Regions from separate parts of the Aliivibrio sp. S10_S31 genome, predicted to be linked through region 2. Evidence: riboswitches for the same ligand, from Rfam matches in the RefSeq annotation. Region 2 holds a riboswitch; each other region holds the start of a gene.
What was found. Region 2 has a riboswitch for thiamine pyrophosphate ahead of thiC (phosphomethylpyrimidine synthase ThiC). Riboswitches for the same ligand answer to the same signal wherever they lie in the genome.
Positions count from the first base shown of each region.

Region 1: it holds a riboswitch for thiamine pyrophosphate, as region 2 does, so the genes downstream of both, thiB (thiamine ABC transporter substrate binding subunit) here and thiC (phosphomethylpyrimidine synthase ThiC) in region 2, are expected to answer to the same signal.
Region 3: it holds a riboswitch for thiamine pyrophosphate, as region 2 does, so the genes downstream of both, thiD (bifunctional hydroxymethylpyrimidine kinase/phosphomethylpyrimidine kinase) here and thiC (phosphomethylpyrimidine synthase ThiC) in region 2, are expected to answer to the same signal.

Region 1 covers NZ_JAAUWR010000018.1:73,086-83,037, forward strand. Annotated here, with positions in the region: gene rapA (RNA polymerase-associated protein RapA) at 1-140, opposite strand, end outside; gene thiQ (thiamine ABC transporter ATP-binding protein) at 334-1,038, opposite strand; gene thiP (thiamine/thiamine pyrophosphate ABC transporter permease ThiP) at 1,038-2,642, opposite strand; gene thiB (thiamine ABC transporter substrate binding subunit) at 2,684-3,700, opposite strand; TPP riboswitch at 3,754-3,866, opposite strand; gene HC728_RS15265 (flavin prenyltransferase UbiX) at 3,915-4,532, opposite strand; gene mpl (UDP-N-acetylmuramate:L-alanyl-gamma-D-glutamyl-meso-diaminopimelate ligase) at 4,534-5,913, opposite strand; gene fbp (class 1 fructose-bisphosphatase) at 6,098-7,108, shown strand; gene rplQ (50S ribosomal protein L17) at 7,195-7,575, opposite strand; gene rpoA (DNA-directed RNA polymerase subunit alpha) at 7,612-8,601, opposite strand; gene rpsD (30S ribosomal protein S4) at 8,625-9,245, opposite strand; gene rpsK (30S ribosomal protein S11) at 9,277-9,666, opposite strand; gene rpsM (30S ribosomal protein S13) at 9,688-9,952, opposite strand, start outside.
Region 2 covers NZ_JAAUWR010000030.1:10,046-19,997, reverse strand. Annotated here, with positions in the region: gene HC728_RS18645 (voltage-gated chloride channel family protein) at 1-472, shown strand, start outside; TPP riboswitch at 893-1,005, shown strand; gene thiC (phosphomethylpyrimidine synthase ThiC) at 1,194-3,128, shown strand; partial or broken gene thiE (thiamine phosphate synthase) at 3,196-3,858, shown strand; gene HC728_RS18630 (HesA/MoeB/ThiF family protein) at 3,851-4,684, shown strand; gene thiS (sulfur carrier protein ThiS) at 4,677-4,889, shown strand; gene HC728_RS18620 (thiazole synthase) at 4,891-5,661, shown strand; gene thiH (2-iminoacetate synthase ThiH) at 5,672-6,784, shown strand; gene HC728_RS18610 (aminopeptidase P family protein) at 6,884-8,677, opposite strand; gene HC728_RS18605 (LysR family transcriptional regulator) at 8,779-9,744, opposite strand; gene HC728_RS18600 (multidrug effflux MFS transporter) at 9,842-9,952, shown strand, end outside.
Region 3 covers NZ_JAAUWR010000012.1:35,379-45,330, forward strand. Annotated here, with positions in the region: gene pspB (envelope stress response membrane protein PspB) at 40-264, shown strand; gene pspC (envelope stress response membrane protein PspC) at 264-650, shown strand; gene HC728_RS11755 (YcjX family protein) at 746-2,143, shown strand; gene HC728_RS11760 (YcjF family protein) at 2,140-3,171, shown strand; TPP riboswitch at 3,225-3,322, shown strand; gene thiD (bifunctional hydroxymethylpyrimidine kinase/phosphomethylpyrimidine kinase) at 3,425-4,279, shown strand; gene HC728_RS11770 (diguanylate cyclase) at 4,272-5,057, opposite strand; gene HC728_RS11775 (methyl-accepting chemotaxis protein) at 5,433-7,094, shown strand; gene HC728_RS11780 (metal-dependent hydrolase) at 7,152-7,850, opposite strand; gene HC728_RS11785 (hypothetical protein) at 7,907-8,077, shown strand; gene HC728_RS11790 (OmpA family protein) at 8,243-8,911, opposite strand; gene HC728_RS11795 (MarR family winged helix-turn-helix transcriptional regulator) at 9,054-9,521, opposite strand; gene HC728_RS11800 (organic hydroperoxide resistance protein) at 9,672-9,952, shown strand, end outside.

The DNA of each region.
Region 1 (9,952 bases), on a different contig from region 2:
TCGTGTTTTGCGTATAAACGGTTTTCTTCTGATGCAGCAAAAAGTAATGATACGGTTCTGTCATCAACAGCCACTACCGTACCTAAACCTAAATCACTTTCTGTATCACTGATCCAACGTTGTCCCAAAGCAAATGACATAGTGGTAACGCACCTCAAAATTAATTTGTTTTATAAGATATGGAATGAGAATTTTTTCGAAAGCCAAGAATAGACAACCCGCAAAGGTTAAGGCTCAAAAGGGCGCTAATGTTACTGTATGAGAGCACTCAGGTCACGCCAATTTACTATAAAAATGAGTGTAGTCGATTATACGCATTTTTATAAACAAAGTTTACTTTACCGCTTGTAAATATTGCGTTAATTCTGGTGGTTTTTCTGGAGTAAATAATTCAGAAATACGCCCCTGGCTCAGCACTTTTTGCTGACAAATAAAAGCATAATGAGAAGTAAGGGCTTTTGCATCTTGTAAACTGTGCGTCACCATTAAAACGGTTAATTTTTCACTCTTTATCAACGCCTGAATTAACACAATCATTTCTTCCCTTAAGATAGGGTCAAGCGCTGAAAATGGCTCATCCAATAATAAGACAGGTTTTTGCTGAACTAAACATCGGGCTAAGGCTACACGTTGCTTTTGCCCTCCAGATAACTGCTCAGGCAGACGTTGCAGCAAATCATCAACCCCTACTTGATGAGCCGCATCATTAATTTGTTTTTTATCTTTCTCATTTAAACGTAAATTAGGCTTAATACCCAAACCAATATTCTCAGCAACAGATAAATGAGCAAAAAGGTTATGCTCTTGAAATAACATAGATAAAGGACGTTGATGAGGAGCACGTGAAAGCTGTGATTCGTTATTTATTGTAATATCACCACTTTCAGGTTCAATAAAACCTGCTAATAAGCTCAATAAGGTACTTTTACCAGCCCCACTAGGACCTAAAATAGCAACAACGCTTCCCTGCTCTACATTTAAATCGAACTCAAACAAATCAGTATAATATCGATATTTCACATCAGAAAAACGCAGCATTACTGTTTCCTTTTCTTTGATAAAAATAGCCATTCAACAACAGCAAACACACCCACACTCAATAATAAAAGACTCAATGAAATAACGGCTGCCGCTTCCATCTGATAACTGCCAAGCAATTGAAATAAATAGAGTGGTAGTGTTCTAAAATCTTGACTGCCAAACAAGGCAATCGCACTTAAATCACCAACAGACATAATAAAAGCAATGGAAAAAGCATGAGCAAAAGGTTTTCTTAATGCTTTCCATTCAATCACTCTAAACCGTGACAATCCATACAACCCTAAACTTGCACACAATAAATGATATTGTTGCGCAATATGCAGCAAAGGTTGAGCTAACGTTTTTATTACGTAAGGTAATGCCATTAATGCATTAACTAAGATGACAATCCAAATAGCAATACTAAAGACATCGGTTATATTTCTTAATAATAAAAAAAGCCCCGTACTGATCACCAACCCCGGAGTGACTAAGATCATCACACCAATCAGATCTAACTTATCTGCTAATAATCTTTTTTGTTTTAAACGTAAAGACCGAGTTGTATGTAAAAGCAGAACACCAAGAAGTAATGCAATCACAGCGGCACCAAAGGCCACAATTAAAGAGTTGATTAAAGCAGACCAAAACTCCGATGATGTAATAACAACAAATAGTTGTGAATTAAGCCCACTAAGGACAACCATAAATAAGGGCGGTAACATAAAAAGCCCTAAAAGCGTTATCCACGCTCTGTCCCACCACTTTGCTTTATTGGTATCTTGATATAGAACCACTTGTGATAACGATGCTGAATCAACAGAAACTGATTTTGAGAATCGTTGAATACACAATGATAATAATCCACATAATAACATTTGCCATAAAGCTAAAATGGCACCTGATTGCAAATCAAAATCAAACTTAATTGCTTGGTATATTGCTAACTCTATTGTTGTGGACTTAGGGCCACCACCTAGCGCCATTACGGTAGCAAAACTCGTAAAGCAAAGCATAAAGACCAACCCAGCAACATGTGGCAATTGCTGTTTTATTCTCGGCCATGCAACAAGACGATATTTGCTCCACCCCATTAATCCAAGGTGTGCAGATAACTGATGTTGTTCAATGGAAATAGAATCTAATGATTGCAGTAACAGCCGAGTTGCAAAAGGGAAATTAAAAAAAACATGAGCCAATAAAATGCCATTTAAGCCATAAATCGAAAATGGTAACGATGCGCCAAACCAAGCAAAGGCATCAGCAATTAATCCACTGTTCCCATAAATAGCTAGTAAACCAAAAACCCCCACAAGCACTGGTAATACTAATGTAGTTGCACAGAGTTTTAGCAGTAATCCACGTCCTATAAATTGACGGCGAGATAAAGCATAGGCTGTTGGTATAGCCAAACCAATACTGATTATGGTTGATAAAAATGCTTGGTATAAACTAAATTGAGTGATGTAGCGGTAATAAGGATCAGACCAAATTAGGCGTAAATCTAAACTCGGAGATTCGATTAAAAGCGCACTAATTGCACCACCAACGAAGCAGAGAATAATGGCTGCAACGATATAGCCGAATAAAGGCGTGGAATTAAATAAAGTTCGAGATTTCATGAATAAAATAAAGGAGCACTAGTGGCTCCTTATTACACCAATTAAAAAGTTAACGCATGTTGCCATTCACGGATCCAAGATTTACGCTTTTGCGCGATGTCTTCAGAGCTAAATGACAATGCTTTATTAGGTACCGTCAATGTTTCAAATCCCTTTGGTAGTTCAACTTTAGTTACTGGGTACATCCAGTTTCCTGTTGGCATCGCAGATTGAAACTCATCACTTAATATGAATGCTAAAAACTCGTCGGCAAGTTTATTGTGTTTTGTAGATTTAACTTTTGCCGCAACTTCAACTTGAGTGTAATGGCCTTCTGAAAAATTAGCGGCAGCAAATCGTTGATCTTTTTCAGCAATAATATGGTAAGCCGGCGATGTTGTATAAGATAAAACGAGATCCGACTCTCCCTCTAAAAACATACTATAAGCTTCTGACCAGCCTTTTGTTACCGTCACTGTTTTTTTAGATAGTTGCTTCCATGCTTGAGCGGCATCATCCCCATAAACAGATTTAATCCAGAGTAATAAGCCTTGCCCCGGCGTTGAAGTTCGAGGATCTTGATAAATCACTTTTAAATCGTCGCGCTGTTCAACCAACTCTTTTAGGCTCTTTGGAGGATTAGTTACTTTCTCTTTGTTGTAAACAAAAGCAAAATAACCAAAGTCATAAGGAATAAACGTTGTATCACTCCACCCATTAGGTAAATGTACCGAACTTGTATCGATTTGATGTTGAGCGAGTAACCCCGTTTTTTTCGCTTCCGCCATTAAGTTATTATCTAAACCCAATACAATATCAGCTTTAGCATTCTTTCCTTCAAGACGTAGACGATTCAAAATTGATACGCCATCATCTAATGCAACCAGCTCTAAATTACAGCCACATTTAGCTTCAAATGCCGCTTCAACTTTAGGTCCTGGGCCCCAATCCGCTGCAAATGAATCATAAGTGTATACCGTTAGTGTTTCTGACGCGGACACAGAAAAAGAAGAGATGCTTGCTAATGCAATAGCGAGAGATAGTTTTTTAACTGGAAGTGAAGTTACTGTTGTTTTCATTATGCGCTCTTTCATCCTTTTGAGCGGCACAGGCTAGAGTTGAAATACTCATAGGAGAATGTCATCTCAATTCCTACGCCAGCGTTATCTGGTTCAGGTGATACGGGTTTAAATGAACATTATCCAATCTTCATTAATCTCAGCCAAAGCTCCCCGATGAGAAGTCGTATTGTAAGTGTGAATAGCTTAATGAGCCAGAGCTTTTATTGTACAGCTATCGATGATCATAACCCCAGCGAGGTACAAGTCCTTGCTCTACACCTAAATGATCCAAAATTCTTGCTACCATAAAATCAATTAAATCTTCAATGGATTTAGGTTGATGATAAAAACCTGGGGCAGCAGGCATAATTGTCGCCCCTATTTGCGATAACTTAAGCATATTCTCTAAATGTAATGTTGAGAATGGTGCCTCTCGAACCACAAGAATCAGCTGACCTCGTTCTTTTAAAACCACATCAGCCGCTCTTTCGATTAAATTATCAGAAATACCATGAGCAATTGAGGCAACACTACCAGCTGAACATGGACAGACAATCATTTGTTTAGGTGCAGCAGAACCAGAAGCTACAGGAGAAAACCAGTCCTCTTTACCACAAACAGTTAGCTTATCTGCATTACAACCTAAGTGTTCAACTAATGCCGCTTTCATAGCATCAGGTCCACTTGGTAATTTCAAATCATGTTCTGTCGCCATTACAACTCTAGCAGCAGAAGAGATAAGAAAATACACGTGATAATCAGCAGCAAGTAAACACTCGAGCAAACGCAACCCATAAGGCGCTCCTGAAGCCCCTGTCATAGCTAACGTAATTGCTTTTTGTTTACTCATGTTAATCCACCATTTCTATATGTTTTACGGCATCACCTAAGCGTGAAAGCAATTTACCGTGAATACCTTCAAAGCCACCATTGCTCATTACCAAAATTTGATCACCAGGCTGTGCTTCGTTCACTATCATATCAACGAACGCATCAATGTTATTATGCGTGTGAGCAGGTTGAGTACATTGTTGTGCAACGTCATCAACTGACCATGCGATATTATCTGGTTGATAAAGATAAACTGAATCTGCAGCATGCAATGAAGCCGCTAATGTATCTTTATGAACGCCAAGCTTCATTGTACTTGAGCGAGGTTCTAATACGGCAATAATCTTTTTATCACCGACTTTATTACGTAGACCATTTAATGTTAGATCAATAGCTGTTGGGTGATGAGCAAAGTCATCATAAACCGTCACACCATTTACTTCGCCTTTCAACTCAAGACGACGCTTAGTATTGATAAATTTACCCAAAGCTTCACAAGCTAAATCAGGGGTAACACCCACGTGGCGAGCAGAAGCAACGACCATAAGCGCGTTACTTACGTTGTGATCGCCAACTAAGTCCCAATTAACTTGCCCAACGTTTTCACCTTCAAAATAGACATCAAACTGACTACCATCTTTTTGAAGTTTGATGGCTTTCCATTGACCGTCTTCACCAGTGAACTCTAATTCACTCCAGCAGCCTTGCTCTAATACTTGCTCTAAAGGTTTATCTTGCTTAGGTGCAAAAATACGACCAGTACTTGGCACCGTTCTGATTAAGTGATGGAATTGACGCTGAATTGCAGCCAAATCATCAAAAATATCGGCATGGTCAAACTCAAGGTTGTTTAATACAAGCGTACGAGGACGGTAATGAACAAACTTTGAACGCTTATCAAAAAAAGCACTGTCATATTCATCTGCTTCAACAACAAAGAACATGCTTTCACCTAAGCGAGCTGACTCACCAAAATTGCCTAATACACCGCCAACTAAGAAGCCTGGCTTATAACCACACTCTTCTAGTACCCAAGCTAACATACTTGATGTTGTTGTTTTACCGTGTGTACCAGCAACCGCCATCACCCAACGATCTTGCAGTAAAAACTCTTGTAACCACTGAGGACCAGATGTGTATTTAAGATTTTTATCTAATACATATTCAACACATGGATTTCCACGACTCATGGCATTACCAATGACGACTAAATCAGGTGCAGGGTCTAATTGGCTTGGATCAAAGCCTTCAATAATCTCAATGCCTTGAGACTCTAATAATGTGCTCATTGGTGGATAAACGTTAGCATCACAACCAGTTACTTTATGTCCGAGTTGACGTGCTAGTGTTGCAGCGCCACCCATGAATGTTCCACAAATTCCAAGGATATGAATATGCATAATAAAAACCGTCTTATATTAAATTAAGTGAGCAACTTTTATACAAAGTTACTTCAATACTCTTAAAAAGTTCTATGCTATAGAATGAATTACAGCAAACAGTAACACAACTATTATAAAAATAAATCAGTACCTGACCCGACTTCGCGTTGATATCTAATAACAGAGAATTAAAGGAATAACTATGTCTGAAATAAGAACTTTAGGTGAGTTCATTGTTGCGAAACAACATGACTTCCCTCATGCCAGTGGAGAACTCTCTTCATTAATCGGTTCCATAAAATTAGCCGCCAAAATTGTAAACCGTGAAATTAATAAAGCAGGTTTAGTTGATATCACTGGTGCCTCTGGTGAAGAGAATATTCAAGGTGAACAACAACAAAAATTAGATGTTTACGCCAACGATAAGTTTAAAGCAGCACTTGAAGCTCGTGACCAAGTTTGTGGTGTTGCTAGTGAAGAAGAAGATGAAGCGGTTGCTTTCAATAAAGAGCTCAACCAAAATGCAAAATACGTTGTGTTGATGGATCCATTGGATGGGTCTTCAAACATTGATGTGAATGTTTCTGTTGGTACTATCTTTTCTATTTACCGCCGAATTTCACCAATAGGAACACCCGCCACTGAAGAAGACTTCCTACAACCGGGACACAAACAAGTCGCTGCTGGTTACATTATTTATGGCTCATCAACCATGCTTGTTTATACAACAGGGAATGGTGTTCATGGTTTTACTTACGACCCTTCACTTGGAGTTTTCTGCTTATCCCACGAAAATATGCAAGTCCCAAAAGATGGCAACATCTATTCAATAAATGAAGGTAACTACATTCGCTTTCCTGAAGGCATTAAGCAATACCTTAAATTTTGCCAAGAAAGTAAACCTGAAGATAATCGTCCCTATACCTCTCGATATATCGGTTCTTTAGTTGCAGATTTCCATAGAAACCTTTTAAAAGGTGGTATTTATCTATACCCAAGCACTCAAGCCTACCCCAATGGAAAATTAAGATTACTTTATGAATGCAATCCTATGGCAATGTTAATTGAGGAAGCGGGTGGTAAAGCGACAGATGGTGAACAGCGTATCTTAGATATAAAACCAAGTGAACTGCATCAACGGGTGCCTTTCTTTGTTGGTTCAACAAATATGGTCGATAAGGTTCATGCGTTTTTAGATGAATGGCGAGACTAATTAATAAATTAAAACAGTAAGTTATAATGTACAGATACAAAAAAACCGAGTCCTAAGACTCGGTTTTTTCTTAAAGCTTATTCTGATTACTCAGCGTCTGCTTCTACTTCTGGGCGATCTACAAGCTCAATGTATGCCATTGGAGCTTTGTCACCTGCACGGAAACCGCACTTCAGAATACGAGTGTAACCACCAGCACGTTGTGCAAAGCGTGGACCTAACTCGGTGAATAGTTTTGCTACAACTTCGTTATCACGAGTGCGAGCAAATGCTAGACGACGGTTAGCAACACTGTCAGTCTTAGCTAATGTAATCAAAGGCTCAACTACGCGACGTAGCTCTTTTGCTTTTGGCAAAGTCGTCTTGATAATTTCGTGACGAACTAATGAGCTAGCCATGTTGCTAAACATCGCTTTGCGATGGCTGCTGTTGCGGTTGAGTTGACGACCACTCTTACGATGGCGCATGACCTAATCCTTCTAACTAGATAATTAGTGAACTGATTAATCTTCAGCGATAGACGCTGGTGGCCAGTTCTCTAGGCGCATACCTAAAGAAAGTCCACGTGAAGCTAGAACATCTTTAATTTCAGTTAAAGATTTCTTACCAAGGTTTGGAGTCTTAAGTAACTCAACCTCAGTGCGCTGCACCAGATCACCAATGTAGTGAATCGCTTCTGCTTTCAAACAGTTAGCAGAGCGAACCGTTAGTTCAAGATCGTCTACAGGACGCAGTAGGATCGGATCGAACTCTGGCTTCTCTTCTTTTTCTTCAGGAACACGTACATCACGAAGATCTACGAATGCATCCAGTTGCTCAGCTAAAATTGTAGCTGCACGACGGATAGCTTCCTCAGGATCAAGCGTACCATTTGTTTCCATATCGATAACAAGTTTGTCTAAGTCAGTACGTTGCTCAACACGTGCCGCTTCAACCGCGTAAGAAATTTTATCTACTGGGCTGTAAGTTGCATCGACAAGCAGACGACCAATTGGACGCTCATCTTCTTCAGTATGGATACGAGCTGTTGATGGTACGTAGCCGCGACCACGCTCTACCTTGATTCTCATGCTGATTTCAGCATTGTCATCAGTCAAGTGGCAGATTACGTGCTCTGGGTTCGCAATCTCAACATCACCATCATGGGTGATGTCACCTGCAACAACAGGGCCTGCACCAGACTTGTTAAGAGTAATGATAACTTCATCTTTACCCTCAACCTTAACGGCTAGGCCTTTAAGGTTCAGAAGGATTTCAAGGATATCTTCCTGAACACCTTCTTTGGTGCTGTACTCGTGTAATACGCCTTCGATTTCCACTTCAGTTACGGCACAACCCGGCATTGAAGATAGTAAAATACGACGTAGAGCGTTACCTAGAGTGTGGCCGAAACCACGCTCTAACGGCTCAAGAGTTACTTTTGCATGAGTCGTGCTGACTTGTTCAATGTCAACAAGACGTGGCTTTAGAAATTCTGTTACAGAACCCTGCATTGTGTCCTCTCTTTATTTAAGCCTTACTTAGAGTAAAGCTCGACGATCAAGTGTTCGTTGATGTCGGCAGACAAATCAGAACGTTCTGGAAGACGCTTAAACGTACCTTCCATTTTGCCAGCATCTACTTCAATCCAAGTTGGTTTTTCGCGTTGTTCAGCAACTTCTAGAGCAGCTTTAATACGTGATTGCTGTTTAGCTTTTTCACGGATTGAAACAACGTCGTTAGCCGCAACTTTGAAAGAAGGAACGTTAACAACTTTACCATTAACTAGGATAGACTTATGGCTAACTAGTTGGCGAGATTCAGCACGAGTTGCGCCAAAGCCCATACGGTAAACTACGTTATCTAGACGACCTTCAAGAAGCTGAAGCAGGTTTTCACCTGTGTTGCCTTTAAGGCGAGCAGCATCTTTATAGTAGTTACGGAATTGTTTTTCTAGAACGCCGTACATACGACGAACTTTTTGCTTCTCACGAAGCTGAACGCCATATTCAGATAGACGACCGCGACGAGCGCCGTGTACACCTGGAGCGTTATCAATTTTACACTTGGTATCGATCGCACGTACACCAGATTTAAGGAATAAATCTGTGCCTTCGCGACGGCTAAGCTTCAGCTTAGGACCCAAATATCTTGCCATGTTCTTTCTCCAATATTCCTAGAAACGAAACTTAAACGCGACGTTTCTTAGGTGGACGACAACCGTTATGAGGGATCGGAGTAGCATCAACGATGTTTGTGATGCGGTATCCAGCAGCGTTTAATGCACGGATAGTTGACTCACGACCAGGACCAGGGCCCTTAACCATAACTTCTAGGTTCTTAACGCCATATTCTTTGGCCATTTCACCACAACGCTCAGCAGCAACTTGTGCAGCAAACGGAGTAGATTTACGAGAACCACGGAAACCAGAACCACCTGCAGTAGCCCAAGCTAGTGCGTTACCTTGACGGTCAGTAATGGTTACGATTGTGTTGTTGAAAGAAGCATGGATGTGCGCTACGCCATCCGCTACTTGCTTGCGAACGCGCTTACGAGCGCGAGTAGGTTGTTTTGCCATTGTACTCTCTACCTTATCCGATTATTTTTTGATCGGCTTGCGCGGACCTTTACGGGTACGTGCGTTGGTTTTAGTACGCTGTCCACGTAACGGTAGACTGCGACGGTGACGAAGACCACGATAACAACCAAGGTCCATAAGACGCTTAATGTTCATCGATACTTCACGACGTAGGTCGCCTTCTACAGTGTATTTGGCAACACCATCACGCAGAATATCAATCTGCTCATCATTCAGTTCACTGATCTTAACATCTTCAGCAATACCCACTTCAGCTAGGATAGCT
Region 2 (9,952 bases):
GTCAGCATTTACTGAAGGTGGAGCAGAGTGGTATAGCTGGATTTTAAAACTGGTATTAACTGCGATTACTCTTGCTGCTGGTTATAAAGGTGGTGAAGTAACACCGTTGTTTTTTGTTGGTGCTACGTTAGGTAACTTCTTAGGTTGGGTTATGGGGGCTCCGGTTGATTTATTTGCTGCTCTGGGTTTCCTTGCGGTATTTGCGGCTGCAACCAATACACCATTAGCTTGTACGATCATGGGCGTGGAATTGTTTGGTGCTGAGTATTTACCTTATTTCGCTTTAGCGTGTTATACGGCTTATTACTTTAGTGGTCATACTGGTATTTACTCTTCACAACGTGTTGCTGTTTCTAAAACATTAGAGCATGGTCGTGATCATGACGGCCTAAATAAAATAGGGTCATATCGTGAACATAATTCATCGTCATTAAAACACCTAGCGAATAAGCTAACTAAAAAAGACAAATAGTTTCACGTGAAACATGGTGGTTTATCTAGATTAGAACTTGGTAGAGAGGATTAGAACCTAATGTGCTTCTCCACAAAAAAGAACATTGTACTTGTTGGTGTAAGAGCTACGGATGACAAAGGTGGTTTTTTGTTACGAAGCACACAAGGTTCAATGTGCCTTGTGGAGAGGATTAAAACCTAATGTACTTCTCCACAAAAAAGAACATTGTACTTGTTGGTGTAAGATCTACCGATGACAAAGGTGTTTTTTTTCTGCGAAGCACACAAGATTTAATATGGATTGTCGATATGTAAAACTCTATATGCGCTCACTCACAAACTCAGCCAACCACTTGATAACTTTTTTCTCTTCCATTTCATTTCTTGCATACTTTCTTTATACTCCGAACACGTTCAGATTTTGATTCAACGATCTGAAAGAAACTTGTCGGAGTGCTTAGTGCTTTTTAAAGTACAAGCTGAGACCGCAGTGCGGGATCCGTAGAACCTGATCAGGCTAATACCTGCGAAGGGAACAAGAGACAATTTACATCTTAGTTTATGAAACCATATCTACAGATTGAAAGGTACAGACGTAGCTGAATTTTAGCTGCTTTTATTCTTTTTAACTTGTGGGCATAACAGTACAGACAGATATTCTCTGCAGCACAAACTAAGAACCTCTTGCTACAACTCAAATCCGGCAAGCAATTATTCTATTTTTATCAAGGAATTTTGCTATGTCGTCAAGCCGTAAACAAGCACGTTTAGATGCTAAAACCAATATTGAATCGTTATCGGTTCAACCATATCCAAATTCAAATAAAGTCTATATTGAAGGCTCTCGTCTTGATATTCGCGTTCCTATGCGAGAGATTTCATTAGCTGACAGTTTAGTTGGTGGTACCAAAGAATCACCAATTTTTGAACCAAATGAACCTATCCAAGTTTATGACACTTCAGGTGTGTATACCGATCCAAGCTACGATATCGATGTATATAGAGGATTACCTAAGTTGCGTCAAGAATGGATAGAAGAGCGAAATGATACCGAGTTACTTGATGGCGTGAGCTCTGTTTATTCGCAAGAGCGTTTAGCGGATGAAACTCTTGATGAACTTCGTTATGGAAATCTCCCAACGATTCGCCGTGCTAAACAAGGCCAGTGTGTTACTCAACTGCATTATGCGCGTCAGGGAATCATTACTCCTGAAATGGAATACATAGCGATTCGTGAAAACATGGGTCGTCAAAAGTTTGCAGATGAGCAACTTAATCACCAACATCCTGGCCATAGTTTTGGGGCTAACTTACCGAAAGAAATCACACCTGAATTTGTGCGTAAAGAGGTTGCTGAAGGGCGCGCAATTATCCCATCAAACATAAACCATCCAGAAGCAGAACCAATGATCATTGGTCGTAATTTCTTAATTAAGGTCAACGCTAATATTGGTAACTCATCGGTGAGTTCATCAATTGAAGAAGAAGTGGAGAAGCTAGTTTGGTCAACGCGTTGGGGCGGTGATACGGTGATGGATTTATCTACGGGTCGAAATATTCATGAAACTCGTGAGTGGATTCTACGTAATAGCCCTGTCCCAATTGGCACGGTTCCAATGTATCAAGCGCTAGAAAAAGTGAATGGTGTAGCCGAAAACCTTAACTGGGAAGTGATGCGAGATACCTTAATCGAGCAGGCTGAACAGGGCGTCGATTACTTTACCATTCACGCAGGTTTACTGCTTCGTTATGTACCAATGACAGCAAAACGCGTTACCGGGATTGTATCTCGTGGCGGCTCTATTATTGCTAAGTGGTGTCTTGCTCATCACCAAGAAAGCTTTCTTTATACACACTTCCGTGAGATCTGTGAAATCTGTGCTAAATACGATGTGGCTTTATCTTTGGGTGATGGATTGCGTCCGGGCTCTGTTGCTGACGCTAATGATGAAGCGCAATTTGCTGAATTACGAACTTTAGGTGAGCTAACTAAAGTTGCGTGGGAATACGATGTTCAAGTCATTATTGAAGGTCCAGGTCATGTTCCTATGCACATGATTAAAGAGAATATGGATGAACAACTTAAACATTGTCATGAAGCGCCATTTTATACACTAGGGCCACTAACGACAGATATTGCTCCTGGATATGATCACATTACTTCAGGTATTGGTGCTGCCATGATCGGTTGGTATGGCTGTGCCATGTTGTGTTACGTAACGCCAAAAGAACACTTAGGGTTACCAAATAAAGACGATGTGAAGACAGGCTTGATTACTTATAAGTTAGCAGCACACGCAGGCGATTTAGCCAAAGGTCATCCGGGTGCACAAATTCGTGATAACGCCTTATCAAAAGCCCGCTTTGAATTCCGTTGGGAAGACCAGTTTAATCTGTCTCTTGATCCTATTACCGCTCGTGAATATCACGATGAAACCTTACCGCAAGAATCGGGCAAAGTTGCTCACTTTTGTTCAATGTGTGGGCCTAAGTTCTGCTCAATGAAGATCTCACAAGAAGTCAGAGAGTACGCTAAAGATTCGGAACAAGTTGCTTTAGACCAAGCAATCGAAATTAAGATGATAGATGACCCTCTAGAAGGGATGCGTCAAAAGTCAGAAGAGTTTAAAGCGTCTGGGTCTGAACTTTATCATCCTGCAGTTGAAGCTGAATAACGATGATAATAAGGGATGTTTCACGTGGAACATCTCTTAGTTTTGTATACGGAATTGAGGTGAGACAGCAATGTTTGCATTCCCTAATATTGATAAAAGTAAGTTTGGTTTATATCCCGTAGTTGATGATGTGTCGTGGATAGAAAAATTATTAAAGCTCGATGTAAAGACAATCCAATTGAGAATTAAGAATCCAGAACAAGCAGACTTAGAGCAACAGGTTATAAAAGCGATTAGGCTTGGCCGTGAATATGATGCTCAGGTGTTCATCAATGACTATTGGCAGTTAGCTATTAAGCACAAAGCATTTGGTATTCACCTTGGACAAGAAGACATAGAGGTTGCTGATTTACAGGCGATTGCTGAGGCGAATATTTGTCTTGGTTTGTCGACACACGATGATAGTGAACTATTAAAAGTAAAAGCCCTAAATCCAAGCTATTTAGCGCTTGGTCATATTTTTCCGACACCAACGAAAGAGATGCCATCACAACCACAAGGTTTGACCAATCTTGCAAAGAATCAACAATTAGCTGGAGACATTCCGACCGTTGCGATTGGCGGTATTGATCTCTCCGTTGCTAATGATGTGTGGCAAACCGGTGTTGATAGTATTGCGGTAGTTCGAGCGATTACTGAGGCTGAGGATACAGAGCAGGCCGTCGCGAAATTTAACGCCATTATTTCTGAACCAAGAAGAGGAAATCTACAGGAGGTTGCTTATGAGTAACCAGTTAATGGAAGGGTTAAGTGACCAAGATTTTCTGCGTTATAGCCGTCAAATTATGTTGCCTGATATTGGTGATAAAGGGCAAATAGCATTAAGAAATAGTACGGTTCTCATCATCGGTTGTGGCGGATTGGGTTCTTCGGTTGGAATGTATTTATCCGCTTCTGGTATCGGTACATTAATCATTGCCGATGGAGACAAAGTTGAATTAAGCAACTTACAGCGACAAGTGGTGTATCGCGATAACAACCTAAATCAAAATAAAGCGATGGCAATGGCACTGCAACTTAAAGGGTTGAATGGTACAACTCATATTGAAGTGATCAGCCATAAGTTAACAGAGCCAGAGTTATCCCGTTTTATTAATCAAGTCGACGTGGTTTTGGATTGCTCTGATAATTTGCCAACACGTCATGAAACTAATGCGGCATGTGTAAAGCATAACGTTCCACTTATTTCTGGTGCAGCAATTGGATGGCAAGGGCAGCTAATGTTGTTTTCAAATCAGGTCACGGAAAAAAACACGTCGTGCTATCACTGTTTATTTCCTTTTACTGAAAGCCACCAAACACAAAACTGTCAGTCGTTCGGAATTGTGGGACCGGTGGTAGGCATGATAGGAAACTTACAGGCATTAGAAACCATTAAATACCTTACTCAACCGAGTTACATGAAATGGGACACCATTCATCAGTTTGATGGCCGCTCTTTGGCTTGGTCATCGATAAAAATTCCAAAAGACAGCCAATGTTCAATCTGTGCTTCAACAGTAACTAATGATGTTTCACGTGAAACACACTCAAAGGGAGAGACTTGTCATGAGTGATTTAATGTCAATAGAACTTAATGGTGTGTCTTATCGAGTTGAGGTCACGCATACATTATCTTCATTTTTAGAATACCATGGTATTGATACACAAGGATGTGCTGTTGCAATCAGTAATCAGATAATACCGAGATCAGAGTGGCAAAAGCGTGGGTTATCACAGGGTGAATCCATCTCTTTATTTCAAGCAATCGCTGGAGGCTAACATGAATGACTTATTAACCATTGGAGATAAGACGTTTAGATCACGTTTATTCACCGGAACAGGAAAGTTTCCAAATGCCAGCGTTATGCAAAAGGCACTTATAGAGTCTGGTTCTGAATTATCAACAATGGCGTTAAAACGTGTTGAAGTGAATAACCCTGAAGACAATATATTAAAGCCGATTGTGGATGCAGGAATTAACTTATTACCCAATACGTCTGGTGCTAAAAATGCTCGTGAGGCTATTTTCGCCGCACAACTTGCTCGTGAAGCATTGGGCACAAATTGGCTTAAATTGGAAATTCACCCTGATCCCAAATACCTAATGCCAGACCCAATTGAAACATTAACCGCAGCAGAAGAGTTAGTGAAACAAGGGTTTATTGTCTTGCCATATTGTCATGCTGATCCCGTTTTATGTAAGCGATTGGAAGAGGTTGGTTGTGCTGCTGTTATGCCACTAGGTGCGCCTATTGGTTCAAATAAAGGCATTGTCAGTCGTGACTTTTTAGAGATTATTATTGACCAAGCTCGAGTACCTGTAGTGGTTGATGCTGGTATTGGTGCGCCATCTCATGCTGCTTTGGCAATGGAACTGGGGGCTGATGCTGTGCTTGTTAACACTGCGATTGCTGCGGCAAGAAATCCAATCGCAATGGCAACTGCATTTAAATTAGCGGTGCAATCTGGCCGATTAGCTTATGAAAATGGGTTGGCGGCAGTTAACACTCAAGCTGTTGCTTCTAGTCCATTAACGGCATTTCTTGATTAAGGTGAATGAAATGACATTTACTGATGAATGGGAAAAGTTACATTGGGATGAGGTTAAACTCTCTATCTATAGTAAAACGCATCATGATGTTGAAAGAGCGCTAAGTAAATCCAAACGAGATCTTGAAGATTTTAAAGCCTTAATTTCTCCTGCTGCAGAAAGCTATCTTGAACAAATGGCTCAAGAGTCTGCACGATTAACTCGCCAACGTTTTGGTCATACGATTGGTTTTTATATTCCTTTGTATCTTTCTAATCTTTGCGCGAATGCATGTACTTATTGTGGCTTCTCAATGGAGAATCGCATTAAGAGAAAGACGCTCAACCAAGATGAGGTTGCACAGGAAGTGAGGGCGATTAAAGCGATGAATTTTGATAGTGTTCTTTTGGTAACGGGAGAACATGAAACCAAAGTTGGGATGAATTACTTTCGTCAAACATTACCGCAGATAAAGCAGTCGTTTAATTATCTCGCAATGGAAGTTCAGCCTTTAGAACAAGAAGAGTATGCAGAATTAAAAACCTTAGGTTTGGATGCGGTGATGGTGTATCAAGAAACGTATCATCCATCTACTTATGCGGAGCATCACCTTCGTGGAAATAAAACCGATTTTAAATTTAGATTAGAAACGCCAGATCGATTGGCAGAAGCGGGCATTGATAAGATTGGAATTGGGGCGCTTATTGGGCTAGATGAGTGGCGAACAGATTGCTTTTTTGTGGCAGCGCATTTGGATTATTTAGAGCGTCGATACTGGCAGACTCGTTACTCTATTTCTTTTCCAAGATTGCGACCATGTGAGGGTGCGCTGCAACCAAAATCAATAATGAGTGACAAACAACTGGTGCAATTAATTTGTGCTTATCGGTTGTTAAACCCTGAGGTTGAACTGTCATTGTCCACTCGAGAATCTGAACATTTTAGAGATAATGTATTGCCATTAGGTATTACATCAATATCAGCGGCATCGAAAACACAACCGGGTGGTTATGCAAATGATGACCAAGAGCTTGAACAGTTTTCTATTAGTGATGAGCGATCTGCTGAATCTGTTTCTTTAGCGGTACAAGCAAGGGGATTTGAACCGGTTTGGAAGGACTGGGATAGAAGTTATTCAAGTTGATGTTTCACGTGAAACAACATAAAAAATGCCACGTTTGCTCTTCTATAGAGCTCTTTTATAGAATAGATACGTGGCATTTTATTGTTGTATTTTAATGAATTAGCTTTCGTAGCTTAATTCAGCTGTCGCTTGTTTAAGCCACTCTTTTACTTCGCCATCAACAAGAGGGCTAACTTCATTCCAGACTTTCTGATGATAGTTATTCAACCACGCTAACTCTGGGCGATTTAGCATATCAACATTGATCAGACGTTTGTCGATAGGACAGCGTGTTAAAGATTCAAATCCAAGAACCGAGAAGTCACCTTGAGTTTCGATTTCAACGACTAACTCTAAGTTCTCAATGCGGATACCAAATTCGTCTGCACGATAATAACCAGGCTCATTAGATAGTACCATTCCAGGAAGAAGCGCTGTGTTATTTATTACTTTAGCAATACGTTGAGGACCTTCATGGACACTTAAGAAGTGACCAACACCGTGACCAGTACCATGATCATAATCATAACCTTGCGCCCATAAATGTTGACGAGCAAGGATGTCTAGTTGATGTCCACATGTTCCTTTAGGGAAGCGAGCATTTGCTAACCCGATATGGCCTTTAAGAACTAAAGTGAATTGTTGTTTAATGTCATCACTTGGTGTACCAACCGCTAATGTTCGAGTGATGTCTGTTGTGCCATCTGGATACTGACCGCCTGAATCAACTAGGTATAAATTGTTCATTTGTAGTTTACCTGGTTCAGGTTGGTTTTGATGATTGTAGTGACACATTGCCGCATTACCAGCGGCTGCTGAAATAGTATCGAAACTTAAATCAGCCAGAGAGGCATCTTCTTCACGGAACGCTTGAAGTTTGTCTGCTAAAACAGCTTCGTCGTGTAAAGTGCCAGCTTCAATTTCTGCATCAAACCAAGTTAGGAATTTAGCCATAGCAGCGCCATCACGAATATGACAAGCACGCATGCCTGCTTTTTCCGTTTCGTTTTTAGCTGCTTTTGGTAGTAAACATGGATCAGATGCTTCAATGATTTCTGCGTTTGCATTACTTAATACTAATGACATCCATGCGTTTGATGTTGCAGAATCAACCAGAACCTTTTTACCTGCAAGTGATTCTAATGTTGCTTGCAAGGCATCAGGTTGGTGAACTCGAACACCTTGGCCAACATGAGTATTAAACTCTGCTGGAAGACGTGAGGGGTCTAGGAAAAAATCAACACTCTCATCTGCATGAATAATCGCATGAGAAAGAAGTACTGGTAGGCGAGAAACATCTAAACCACGGATATTCAATAACCAACAGATGGAGTCTAGTTGTGTTAATAGCGCTGCGTCTGCTTTTTTCTTTGAGACTTCTTTTGCAATTTCTTTACGCTTGTCTTCAGAACTTTGGCCGACAAATTCTAATGACATTAAACGCACATCAGACACTTTAACTTCTGGACGGTCTAACCATAACTCATCAATAGGATTTGTGGCGATGGCTTCAAGAGTGACGACACCTTCAACATTTTTTGATGCTGTTTTTAGCCATTGAGCAGTGTGCATGCGTGGATCTATTGCCACTTTTGAACCTGAAGCAAGACTGTCTTTAATCCATTCAAGCAGTGGCTCTTCATGTAGATGACGATACTCAAATACATCTGCTGGTACTTGTTTGCGAACTTGAACGGTATAACGGCCATCCACAAAAATAGCGGCTTTTTCTTTAGTGATAACAGCCGCACCAGCAGAACCTGTAAAACCAGTAACCCAATGCAAACGTTCGTTATGCTCTGGAATATATTCACCTAGAAATTCATCTTCATGAGGGATGATTAGGGCATCAAAATCTTGTTGAGCAAGCCATGTACGTAGTTGTTCAACACGCTGAGAAGTTTGTGGGTGCATCTGAGTGTCCTTTTATACCTGTGATTAATTGGTATGACTCTGTCCGTGTGTACGAGGCAGAAATTATCTATGTTATTTTGTAGAGTTATAACCTAGCGCTTTTAGTGTTCATCTGCAATTGTTGATACTGATAAATCTTTGCAGTGATTAATAATGGTATTACGAAGCCAACAATTCGCAGCATCATTCTCTTTTTGTTGATGCCAAAATAGGGTATATGCCATTTGAGGCAGTTCGGTTGGTAAAGGTAATACAACTAAATTTAATTGTTGTGCTATCAGCTTTATAAAGTGGCTTGGTGCGGTAAAAACTAAATCGGTATGAGTACATAAACTCGCTGCACTATTAAAATCAGGAACAATAATGCCAATACTACGCTCAAGCCCTCTGTCTGCTAATTTATAGTCAAGAAGCCATTGGTCTTTTCCATCACAACGCACCTGAACATGACGTTGCTGTAGATAGGTATCTAACGTCCATTCTTGTTTTAACACGGGATGATCACGGCGAACCAAGCACATTTGGCTATCTCGATATATTTCTTTGCTGCAAATATCTTCAGGCGTATGCATAGTGATATTGGCGTATTTGGGGTCGAGGTCTTTCCCTGTAATACCTATATCCATTTCACCTGATTGAAGTTTCTTTAATGTGTTGGTATCCCATGCATGAGTATCTAACATGACATTGGGGGCTTTATTTAAAATGTAAGACATGAAATGTGGAAGCAGTAATGGATAAGTACTTTCGACCAAACCTAAACGAAATCGATAATGGCTGCTTTGTGGATCAAAATTCGATGCTTCGGTAATGCTTTCTAAATGACTTAATAACGTATGAAGTTGCTCTTGAAGGTTTCGTGCTTTCGCTGTGGGTTGCAAACCATAAGCGGTACGAGAGAAAAGAGGGTCATTAAATTGTTCTCGTAATTTGGCTAAGTTTTTACTGACGGCAGATTGGCTTAAACACAAACGTTGAGCAGCACGAGTAACACTTTTTTCTTCTAATAATAAATGAAGTGTAAGAAGTAAGTTGAGATCAATCTTTGTCAGTTTTTCAAAAAACATAGAGATATTCCAAATAAGAATGTTAGATCTGAATATAAACCATTTCTGTTCATATCTCTAATTGAGTACACTTCTCGAATCATTTTAGGAGTTACCAATGCACACGCCAGTTACACCTCAATCAGCACCATCGCTTTCTTCAACATCGGACAAAAAAATTATCACCTTAATGGTGGTGTTAGTGTTGTTCAGTCCATTAGCGATTGAT
Region 3 (9,952 bases), on a different contig from region 2:
TGAATGGGTAGAGAGTTAATAATTATTTAGGAGAAAACAATGAGTAGCTTTTTTGCTTTCCCATTGGCTGTATTTTTTATTTTTGTTGCACCTTTATGGCTGTTTTTGCATTACCGAAATAAAGGTAAAGCAGGCCAAGGTTTGTCATACGAAGATGGCCAGTTACTGAAATCAATGACAGAGCGTGCAGATAAAATGCAAAAACGTATTGAAACGTTAGAGAAAATCCTAGATTCGGAGTCCCCAAGCTGGAGGGAGCGCTAATGTCACGAGAGCTATATAGAGATACTCGAAACGGAAAAATTGGAGGAGTATGCGCCGGTATTGCCCAATACTTTGGAGTAGAACCTTGGATTGTACGCATATTAGTGGTTTCCGCGGCGCTTTTTAGTGCGGGCTTTTTAGTTATGCTAGCGTATTTCGCTGGGATGCTATTTTTGGATAAAGCACCTGTCGAAATGTATTACCGAGCAGAAGAAAATCGTGAGCACACCGTAAAAAGTAAGCCATGGCAGGCAGGACAATCTGCATCAGAGGTAATTAAGCGTGTTGATCGTGATATGGCAAGAATGGAAGAGAAAATTCGCCGTATAGAAGGTTATGTAACCTCTTCTGAATATAAAGTACGTAAAGAGTTTCGTAACTTATAACCTTATTTATTACAAAGTAATACCTTGTTCATGGAGTGTTCAGATTAGGTTCTGTACACTCCACTTTGTATGAATGAATAAAGTGAGAACCATAAATGAGTAAATTAGCTAAAGAAATGAACAGATGGGTTAGTCGTAGTATGGATCGCCATGTGAAATTGGCTGTCACAGGACTTTCTCGTGCAGGTAAGACTGCATTTATCACCTCTTTAGTTAATCAATGCCTGCATGCTTCTACAAGTGACAAGCTACCCTTGTTATCTGCGAGTCGTGAAGGGCGAATGGTTGGAGCCAAACGAGTTCCGCAATCTAACTTATCTATTCCAAGCTTTACTTATGACGACGGAATGGATTCACTCTTATCTGATCCACCAACTTGGCCAGAACCAACAAGAGACGTTAGTGAGCTACGCTTAGCCATCAAATTTAAACCTAAATCTGGGGTGCTTAAGCATTTTCAGGACAGCGCAACTCTGTTTGTGGATATTGTTGATTATCCCGGTGAGTGGTTATTAGATCTGCCGTTGTTGGATATGGATTATTTAGCATGGTCAAAGCAACAGCAAGCTAATTTAACTGGGCATCGAAAAGTGCTTTCAGAGGCGTGGTTGCAAGAAGCGAAACGGTTAGATCCATTGGCACCTGTTGATGAAAAACAATTGGCACGTATTGCTGATGCATTTACTCATTATTTGCACACTTGTAAAGATGAAAAGGGGCTGCATTGGGTACAACCTGGTCGCTTTGTATTACCTGGAGAGCTTGCTGGCGCGCCAGTTTTGCAATTTTTTCCGTTTATGTTTTTACATAAATACACAGAAGAAGAGTTAGCAAAAGCAAAGAAAGGGTCAAATATTGCTGTGCTCAAGCAACGTTATAAGCATTACCAACAGAATGTGGTTAAAAAATTCTATAACGACCACTTTCGCCATTTTGATCGTCAGATTGTTTTAGTTGATTGTCTGCAGCCATTAAATGCAGGGGAAAATTCATTTAATGATATGCGACAAGCAATCGATCAATTAATGCACAGTTTTCAATATGGCAAGAGCTCATTACTTAAGCGTTTGTTTTCGCCAAAAATAGACAAGGTATTATTTGCCGCAACAAAAGCGGATCATGTTACTCCAGAACAACACCCTAATATGGTGTCGTTGCTTCAACAAATGATTTATCAAACATGGCAAGAAACCGCTTATGAAGGAATTAAGATGGAGTGCATGAGTATTGCTTCTATTCAGGCAACGACTGCGGGAATGATTGATGAAGATGGTGAGATCTTTGCGGCAATTTCTGGAATAAATACAGCTCAACAACCAATGATGATGTTTCCTGGAGAAGTACCAAAGCGTATACCAAGTAAAGCGTACTGGGAAACAGAACCATTTAATTTTATGAGTTTTCAGCCATTAAAAAATGAGAATGATAGACCGTTACAGCATATTCGAATGGATAAAGCGATACAGTTCTTATTGGGAGATAAATTGATATGAGTGAGTTAAAAAAACAGCGTGTTTTTCAATCGCAGGAACTAAAACAACAAGATGTAATTGAAGCGCTGAACACTCAAAAATTGTTTAATGATAATGTGACATTTATTCCTCAAAAGACAGAGGATGAAGAGGAGTTAGACAGCTCTGATATAGAAATGCCATTAATAAAAAAGGGAACACATTGGAGCATTAAGACTCTGGTTATTGGTTTTTTAGGTTTAACGCTTTGGCAGAGTATTGATCATGTCATTACTGCAATTCAATCGGCAGATTTTCTTTCATTAGGATGGGCTGGGTTAATCAGTTTTGCAGCATTACTGGGTGTGACAGCTATTGGTCGAGAGTTATTGACACTTCGTAAGTTAAAAGATCGTGCAGAGCTTCAAGAGCAAGTTACTGAACTGATTGATGGTAATGGTATAGGGCAAGCAAAGGTTTTTTGTGAAGGTTTGGCTAGAAAAAACTTAAAACTTAACCCTATTGAATATACTCGCTGGCAAAATATTATTGAACCACATCACAGCAATGCTGAAGTATTTGAAATGTACGACAGTATGGTTATCTCTGTTCAAGATAAACGAGCAAAAGCGTTAATAAGTAAGCATGCTGGTGAATCTGCTCTAATGGTTGCATTAAGCCCTTTAGCTGTGGTCGATATGTTATTAGTTGCATGGCGTAATATTCGATTAATAGAGCAAGTATCCGAAGTTTACGGGGTTGAATTAGGCTATTGGGGCCGCTTGCGTCTGTTTAAAATGGTTCTACAAAATATGGCTTTTGCTGGAGCAACAGAAATAGCAACGGATGTTGGTGTTGATATGCTTTCTACTGGTTTAGCTGGAAAATTATCAACTCGTGCAGCTCAAGGTTTAGGTATTGGTTTAATTACGGCTCGTTTTGGTTTGAAAACCATGAACTTAATGCGTCCATTGCCTTGGATGAATGATGAAGTACCTAAATTATCAGATATGCGTAAAACGATTGTTGCTCAACTGGTATCAAAGTTAGGTGCACAAAATTCAAACTAGTTAACATCTTCATAAAAATCATACTATTTATAAATAAATTAATGATAGTATGAGCTCATTAGTCGGGGAGCCAATAGGCTGAGATCGCAATAGCGAACCCGTTGAACCTGATTCAGTTAGTACTGACGTAGGGAACTAATGGTCCTTTTGACACGATCTTTTTAGATCCGTTTCTTTTGATGAGAGCTTACGCTTATACGTAGGAGTGATCTCATTTGACTGTTTTTCCTAAACGTCAGTTAGGGAAATTAATATGTCTACATCCACAGAAATAACGTCTTCTAAATCATCTATTGAAAATGAATTAGCAGCAACTCCTATTGTATTAACCATTGCAGGTTCTGATAGTGGTGGTGGGGCTGGTATTCAAGCCGATATTAAAGCTATTTCAGCTACAGGGGGTTATGCATGCTCTGTGATTACGGCATTAACCGCCCAAAATACTCAAGGGGTAACAGGAATTTATCCAATTAGTGGTGAATTTGTTGAACAACAACTTGATGCCGTTTTTTCTGATTTGAATGTAATAGGTGTTAAGGTTGGAATGTTGAGTGACTCAGATATTATTCATTCTGTAGCTAAAAAAATTAAACAATATGCACCTCAATATCTAGTGGTTGACCCTGTTATGGTAGCAACTAGTGGAGATTTACTCCTTCAAGCATCTGCAATTGATAGCCTTAAATCTGAACTTCTTCCCCTTGCTGACGTGATCACTCCAAACTTGCCTGAAGCAGCAGCATTAGTGGGAGGTAAAGTTCCTAAAAATGAAGATGAAATGATCGCAATGATCAGTGAACTTCGTCAATTGGGAGCAAAATCAGTTTTATTAAAAGGTGGGCATTTAGAAGAAGATACAAACAGTACAGATTTACTCATTCTTTCTGACAAGGTAGAGCGTTTATCGAACCTACGCATTAACACTCGTAATACTCATGGAACTGGTTGTACTTTATCATCGGCAATAGCATCTTACCTAGCTCAAGGGTATAAATTGCAAGATGCAGTAAGCTTAGGGAAAGAATATATTACTCAAGCGATTATTTATGCTGATAAGTTAAATATAGGTAAGGGGCATGGACCTGTGAATCATTTTTATTCTAGATAGTTATCTTTTTCTGTTTCTTTTTCATTTTATACATCGCTTTGTCTGCTGATATTAAAGCCGCTTCAACGTCATTTAGGTTAGTGGTTTTAATTCCATATGCAAAGCTCATCTGCTCATTTTCGAGTTGCTTATTCACGTGTTCTACAAATTTATTTGCTCTTCCTTTATGGGTAATAGCTATGAATTCATCTCCTCCGACACGTAAAGCCATTTCCTTTGGATGACAGGCATATCTTAAAGCATGAGCAAATCTAATTAGCATAAGATCGCCAATAGAGTGACCTTTTAAGTCATTAACAAGCTTTAGACCATTTAAATCAAAATAGATTAAATCGAACTCGTCGAATGGAATTTCGGATAATTTCTTACGGTTATATAACTGAGTTAAATCATCTTTTTTATTTGCCTTGATAAGGCCGGACATCATGTGTGTAACACCAATAGCGATAAATACAAAAGCGACAAATAGAGAGCCGTCGTCAAGTATTGTGTCGATAACTTCAAATCTATCGGCATATTCTTCAATTTGGGGAACTTCAGTTAAGAGATCGTAGGCTTTATTGAATAGCAATAACCAAGAACCGATAAGTAAAAATCGATGAGGTTTAAAAACAGAATAAGCGGTTTGGTATATATAAATTAAGAGAATGAGGGTGCTGCCTTCAAACCCGAGATCGGCTAATGACTCAAACCCAAGCTCTTGATAGAAGGTAATACATAAAGATAGACCAAAAAGTAGTATAAAAGCGGTGATTAGGGGACTTTTTCTGTCTAACATGAAATGAACCATTCAATAATGTATTGATATACATACCATACTTCGTTTTCATTAAAAAATAAATGCTCACAAAGGATAAGTTTAGGTAAATTGGGGATAATAGAAACAAAGTTGAAGTTATTTGCGTAATTTAGCAATAAAAATGCGATAAGTGACGTTTGTTATCAACAAATATTATTTTGTGAAGTTAGAAAGCTATGTTTAAGGCAATTACTCTTTTCTTGTAGAAAAGTAAGGTAAATGTAAATGGCATGATGTGATGACATTTCTTTGGTGAATTATTGGCATGAAAATTGATAATAAAATGAAATAATAATTATGTGTCTACTGCAACTTATAATAAAGATGTAGATGGAACTACCTGAGAGAAAAGTTATGAATTTATCAATCAAATCAAGATTGTATTTGCTTGCAATATTACCAATAGTTTTAACCTCCTTGTTAATCATGTTAATGACATACAAGGAAACCAATGCGCTTAACCAAGCTCAAATGGATATGACGCGCGCACAAATGATGGAAATGAAGCGCGTAGAACTGAAATCGTATTTAGATATCGTTTCATCTGAATTAGAACATCTTGAAAAACAAGGAAAATCAATAGATGAAGTGCTTGAAACACTAAAACCGATTCAATTTGCTGATACAGGTTATTTATTTGGTTTCCAATCCAATGGTGTACGAATTTTACAAGGTAATACCAATGATATTGGTAACAATATGTGGAATGCGAAAGACAAAAGAGGCAACTATTTAATCCAAGATATCATTACAGCCGCTAAAAATAAGTCTGGATATTCAACATATTACTATCCTAAATTAAACGAAACTGTTGCTTTACCTAAACTGGCTTACAGTGTTTATTTTCCAGCATGGGATTTGATTGTAGGTACTGGTTTTTATACTGATGATGTTGATGCAGTTATTGCGGATATGAAAGCGCTTAGTGATGAGCAGCTTGCACAAAGTATGAAAGCGATTGTGTTGTTCACATTAGTTATTGTGGCTGTTGTTGCAATGATCGGCTTCTATATCAATAGAAGTATTATGGCTCCAATTCAAAAATTTGATGAATCGATTCGTTCATTTGCTTCGGGTGATGCAGATTTAACGGCAAGAATGCCTGAGTTTACCGTTCCTGAGTTTAATCAATTGAGTCATAATTTTAACTTATTCGTTAATTCTCTACATCAAATCATTAGTAATGTATCACTAGTGAGTCAAGATGTTGTCGCTGAAACCACTCGAATGTCAGAGCGTTCAGCGCAAGTTAATGCTGTTGTGACAAATCAGCGTTCTGAAACTGAGCAAATTGCAACAGCGATGACAGAGTTAACGACGTCTTCTCATGAGATCTCTGCTAATGCTGAGCAAGCCGCTAGTTCAGCTCAAGATGCTGATAATAATGCACAAGTTGCAATGCAAACGGTAAATGAAGCATCAGAATCAGTGAAGACGCTAGCTGCAGAATTAGATGAAGCAAGTGATGTTATTTCAAAACTAGAAGGTGATGTACAAAATATCGCAAGTACGTTATCCGTTATTCAAGATATTGCTGAACAAACTAACTTGCTGGCTCTTAATGCGGCCATTGAAGCGGCAAGGGCGGGTGAGCAAGGGCGTGGTTTTGCCGTTGTTGCTGACGAAGTACGTAAGCTAGCAAGTCGCACTCAAGAGAGTACAGCACAAATTCACCAACGAATTGAAGCGCTTAAGTCAGGTTCTGATTCGGCAGTACAAGTGATGGCGGCAAGTAAAAATTTCAGTACATTGACGGTAACTAAAGCGGTTGCTGCATCTGAATCGTTAAGCCAAATTTTAGTGTCTGTTAATACGATCATGGAAATGAACTCATTAATAGCGACAGCGACCCAAGAGCAGAGTTTGGTTGGGCAAGAGATCTCAGAGCGTATTGTGTCGGTATCTGATCAGAGTTTAGAATCCGCAGATTTAGCGAGTCAAAACCGCTCTGGTGGTATTGTGTTAAACCAAAAAGCCAACGAACTGTCAGAATTAGTTGAGCGTTTTACACTTTAATCGATACGTAAATTAATACATAAAAGCACAAGATTGATGAGATCTTGTGCTTTTTTATTACCATAATTTAAATGTATCCCAATTACTTAACGCTTCAATACTTGAATCAATTGGAGGTGCTAAAAAAGCTAAAATCACCGTAGCAATTACGAATATTGCAGATAGCGATAAGTTTGAAAAATCAGTCAGTTTTAATGCTGAACCAAATGAGCGTTTAATACGAACATTGGCCAAATCAACACTGTATATTTCGTCTAATAGAAGATGAATGACACCACCACAGAATACAAAGATGCCGGATAACCAAGCAAATAGATCCGCATTTTTAAATTTGTCATTGATAATAAAAGCGGTTGTGTTTGTGGTTAGTAAGCCGCAAAAGAGCAAAAATAACAATGAATGACATATGCCTCTATGAATCGTTTGCCACTCGAATACGTTTCGGATCCCATATTTTATAATTAGGTGTATTACAACAGGTAAACCAATTAAAAGCATAAATTGCCTTTCATTAATGGCATCACTCGTAAAGTAGCGAATACTGAGTAAAACAATACACACAGTAAAAAGGTTAAAAATAATATCGAGAGAGGTCGAATTGTCTGAGTCAATGTCAGGCAGCAGGCCACCAATGGTACCTAAAAACCAAAGCCATAAAGCCGTATCAAGATCGATATGGTTAGCAGAAAGCAGTGCTGCAGAGGCGGCACCTGATGTTAATGCGGCGACATTTAAATGTGTGCTGAAATTTGCCATAGGTTTTCTAAGAATTCTTTTGTAATATGAAGGCTGATTAATTGAGATAAGAAATTATGTTTAAAATATTTGCATTACTGTTCATCGTGTTAGGTATCTATATTGGAATGAATTACGGCGATGAAGTTCAAAGTGTTATGGATTCAGATGCCTTTGAGCAAGTACAAGATACCTTGGTTGATGGAAAAGATCTTGTGATTGAAAAAATTGAAGATGCTGTTCAGTAATAATTAGCATGTTCGATGGATAAAATAAAAATCCCCCTTGATAGCAATATCGTGGGGGATTTTTGATTCTATACAAACGAATCATGAAAACAAGAGATTAACTGTTTTTATATACAGTTATTTTCTGTTTTGGTTAAATTCATGGCTAACGATGCGTGAATTAACTTATTTAAGCGGTAAAATTGTGATTTCTACACGGCGGTTACAAGCACGGCCTTGTTTTGTAGAGTTATCACAAACTGGGTAACGAGCACCGTAACCACGAGCATTAACTCGACCAGCAGCAACGTCTTGCTTAATTAGGTAGGTACGCACTGAATCAGCACGTTGCTCTGATAGTGTTTGGTTTTTAGTTGCATTACCAGAACTGTCAGTATGACCATCAATTTGAAGAGCTGTATCTGGGTATTCAACAAGGATACGTGCAACACCGTTTAATGTGTTGTAGATACTAGCATCTAATTGGTATGAGCTAGATTGGAAGCCAATACCGTTGTCCATTACTAGTTTAAGTTCGTTTTTTCCTACACGTTCAACTTGAACACCAGAGCTCTTAAGCTCATTACGTAGTGCTTTTTCTTGTTGGTCGAAGTAGTAACCAACACCACCACCCACAGCACCACCAGCAGCAGCACCAATTAATGCGTTTTTACGACGCTCTTTTGCGTTATCACCTGTTGCAAGACCAATTGCAACACCTGCAAGTGCACCAGCAAGAACGCCTTTAGTTGCTGAGTTTGTTTCAGACTCACCAGTTGTTGCGTTTTGGCGTTGAGTTGCCTGACAGCCAGTTAATGAAATAAGTAATGCAAGCGCAATTGTGATTTTTTTCATGTTTTTCTCTAGTTATGTACATCTGTGGCGCGCAGTTTACTCCTAGATGATCAAAAATCAATGCTTTATATGAAAGGTTATTGACAAAAATACTGATAATAACGTGATAAGTGTCACCCTTGTGTTTAGGGAAATAGTGAACTTATTTTTCTAGATTTGCTAATAGCTTTTCACAGGTCGCTTTTAACTGTTGCAATTCTTCAAGCTGTAATTGGCTTTTACAAAAAATACCATTAGGTACAGATAGGGCTTTATCTTTTAGTTCAATTCCTTGTTTTGTAAGGAAAACCAAACGGATACGTTCGTCTTCTTTGCTGCGTTCTCTTGTTACTATCCCTTTTGATTCTAATCGCTTAAGTAAAGGGGTTAGGGTGCCAGAGTCAAGGTGTAGATCATGTCCAAGATCTTTTACATTAATGCCATTTTTTTCCCAGATAACCATCATTGCGAGATATTGAGGATAGGTAAGATCCAATGTACTGAGCAATGGACGATATGCTCTGATCATGGCATTAGAGGCGCTGTATAAAGAGAAACATACTTGATTCTTAAGTAATAATTGAGGGGAATCAATATTATTTTTTTCTTGAGTTTTGTTTCGTTTTTCCATTGATGCCTCTTTGAATAAAAATAGATTGTGCACAATATACTTGTATTTCATTTAAGAATCGACATATACTGAATGAAATTAAATTGCGCACAATCTAATTGTTGGCAATTTTTATAGATTAAATAGAATTTAGAATAAAGGGGCACCATCATGACAACATTGTATACAACAAAAGCAACGGCTTTGGCTGGACGTAATGGTCAAGTAAAAACAAATGATAATATGCTTGAGCTTGCATTAAGTTATCCAAAAGAAATGGGTGGTACAGGGGAAGCAACGAACCCTGAGCAGTTATTTGCTGCAGGTTATTCAGCGTGTTTTTCAAATGCAATTCTTCATGTGGCTCGTGAAATGAAAATTAAATTAACTCAAGCTCCTGTGACTGCTGAAGTAGGTATAGGCCCAAATAGTGCGGGTGGTTTTGCTTTAAC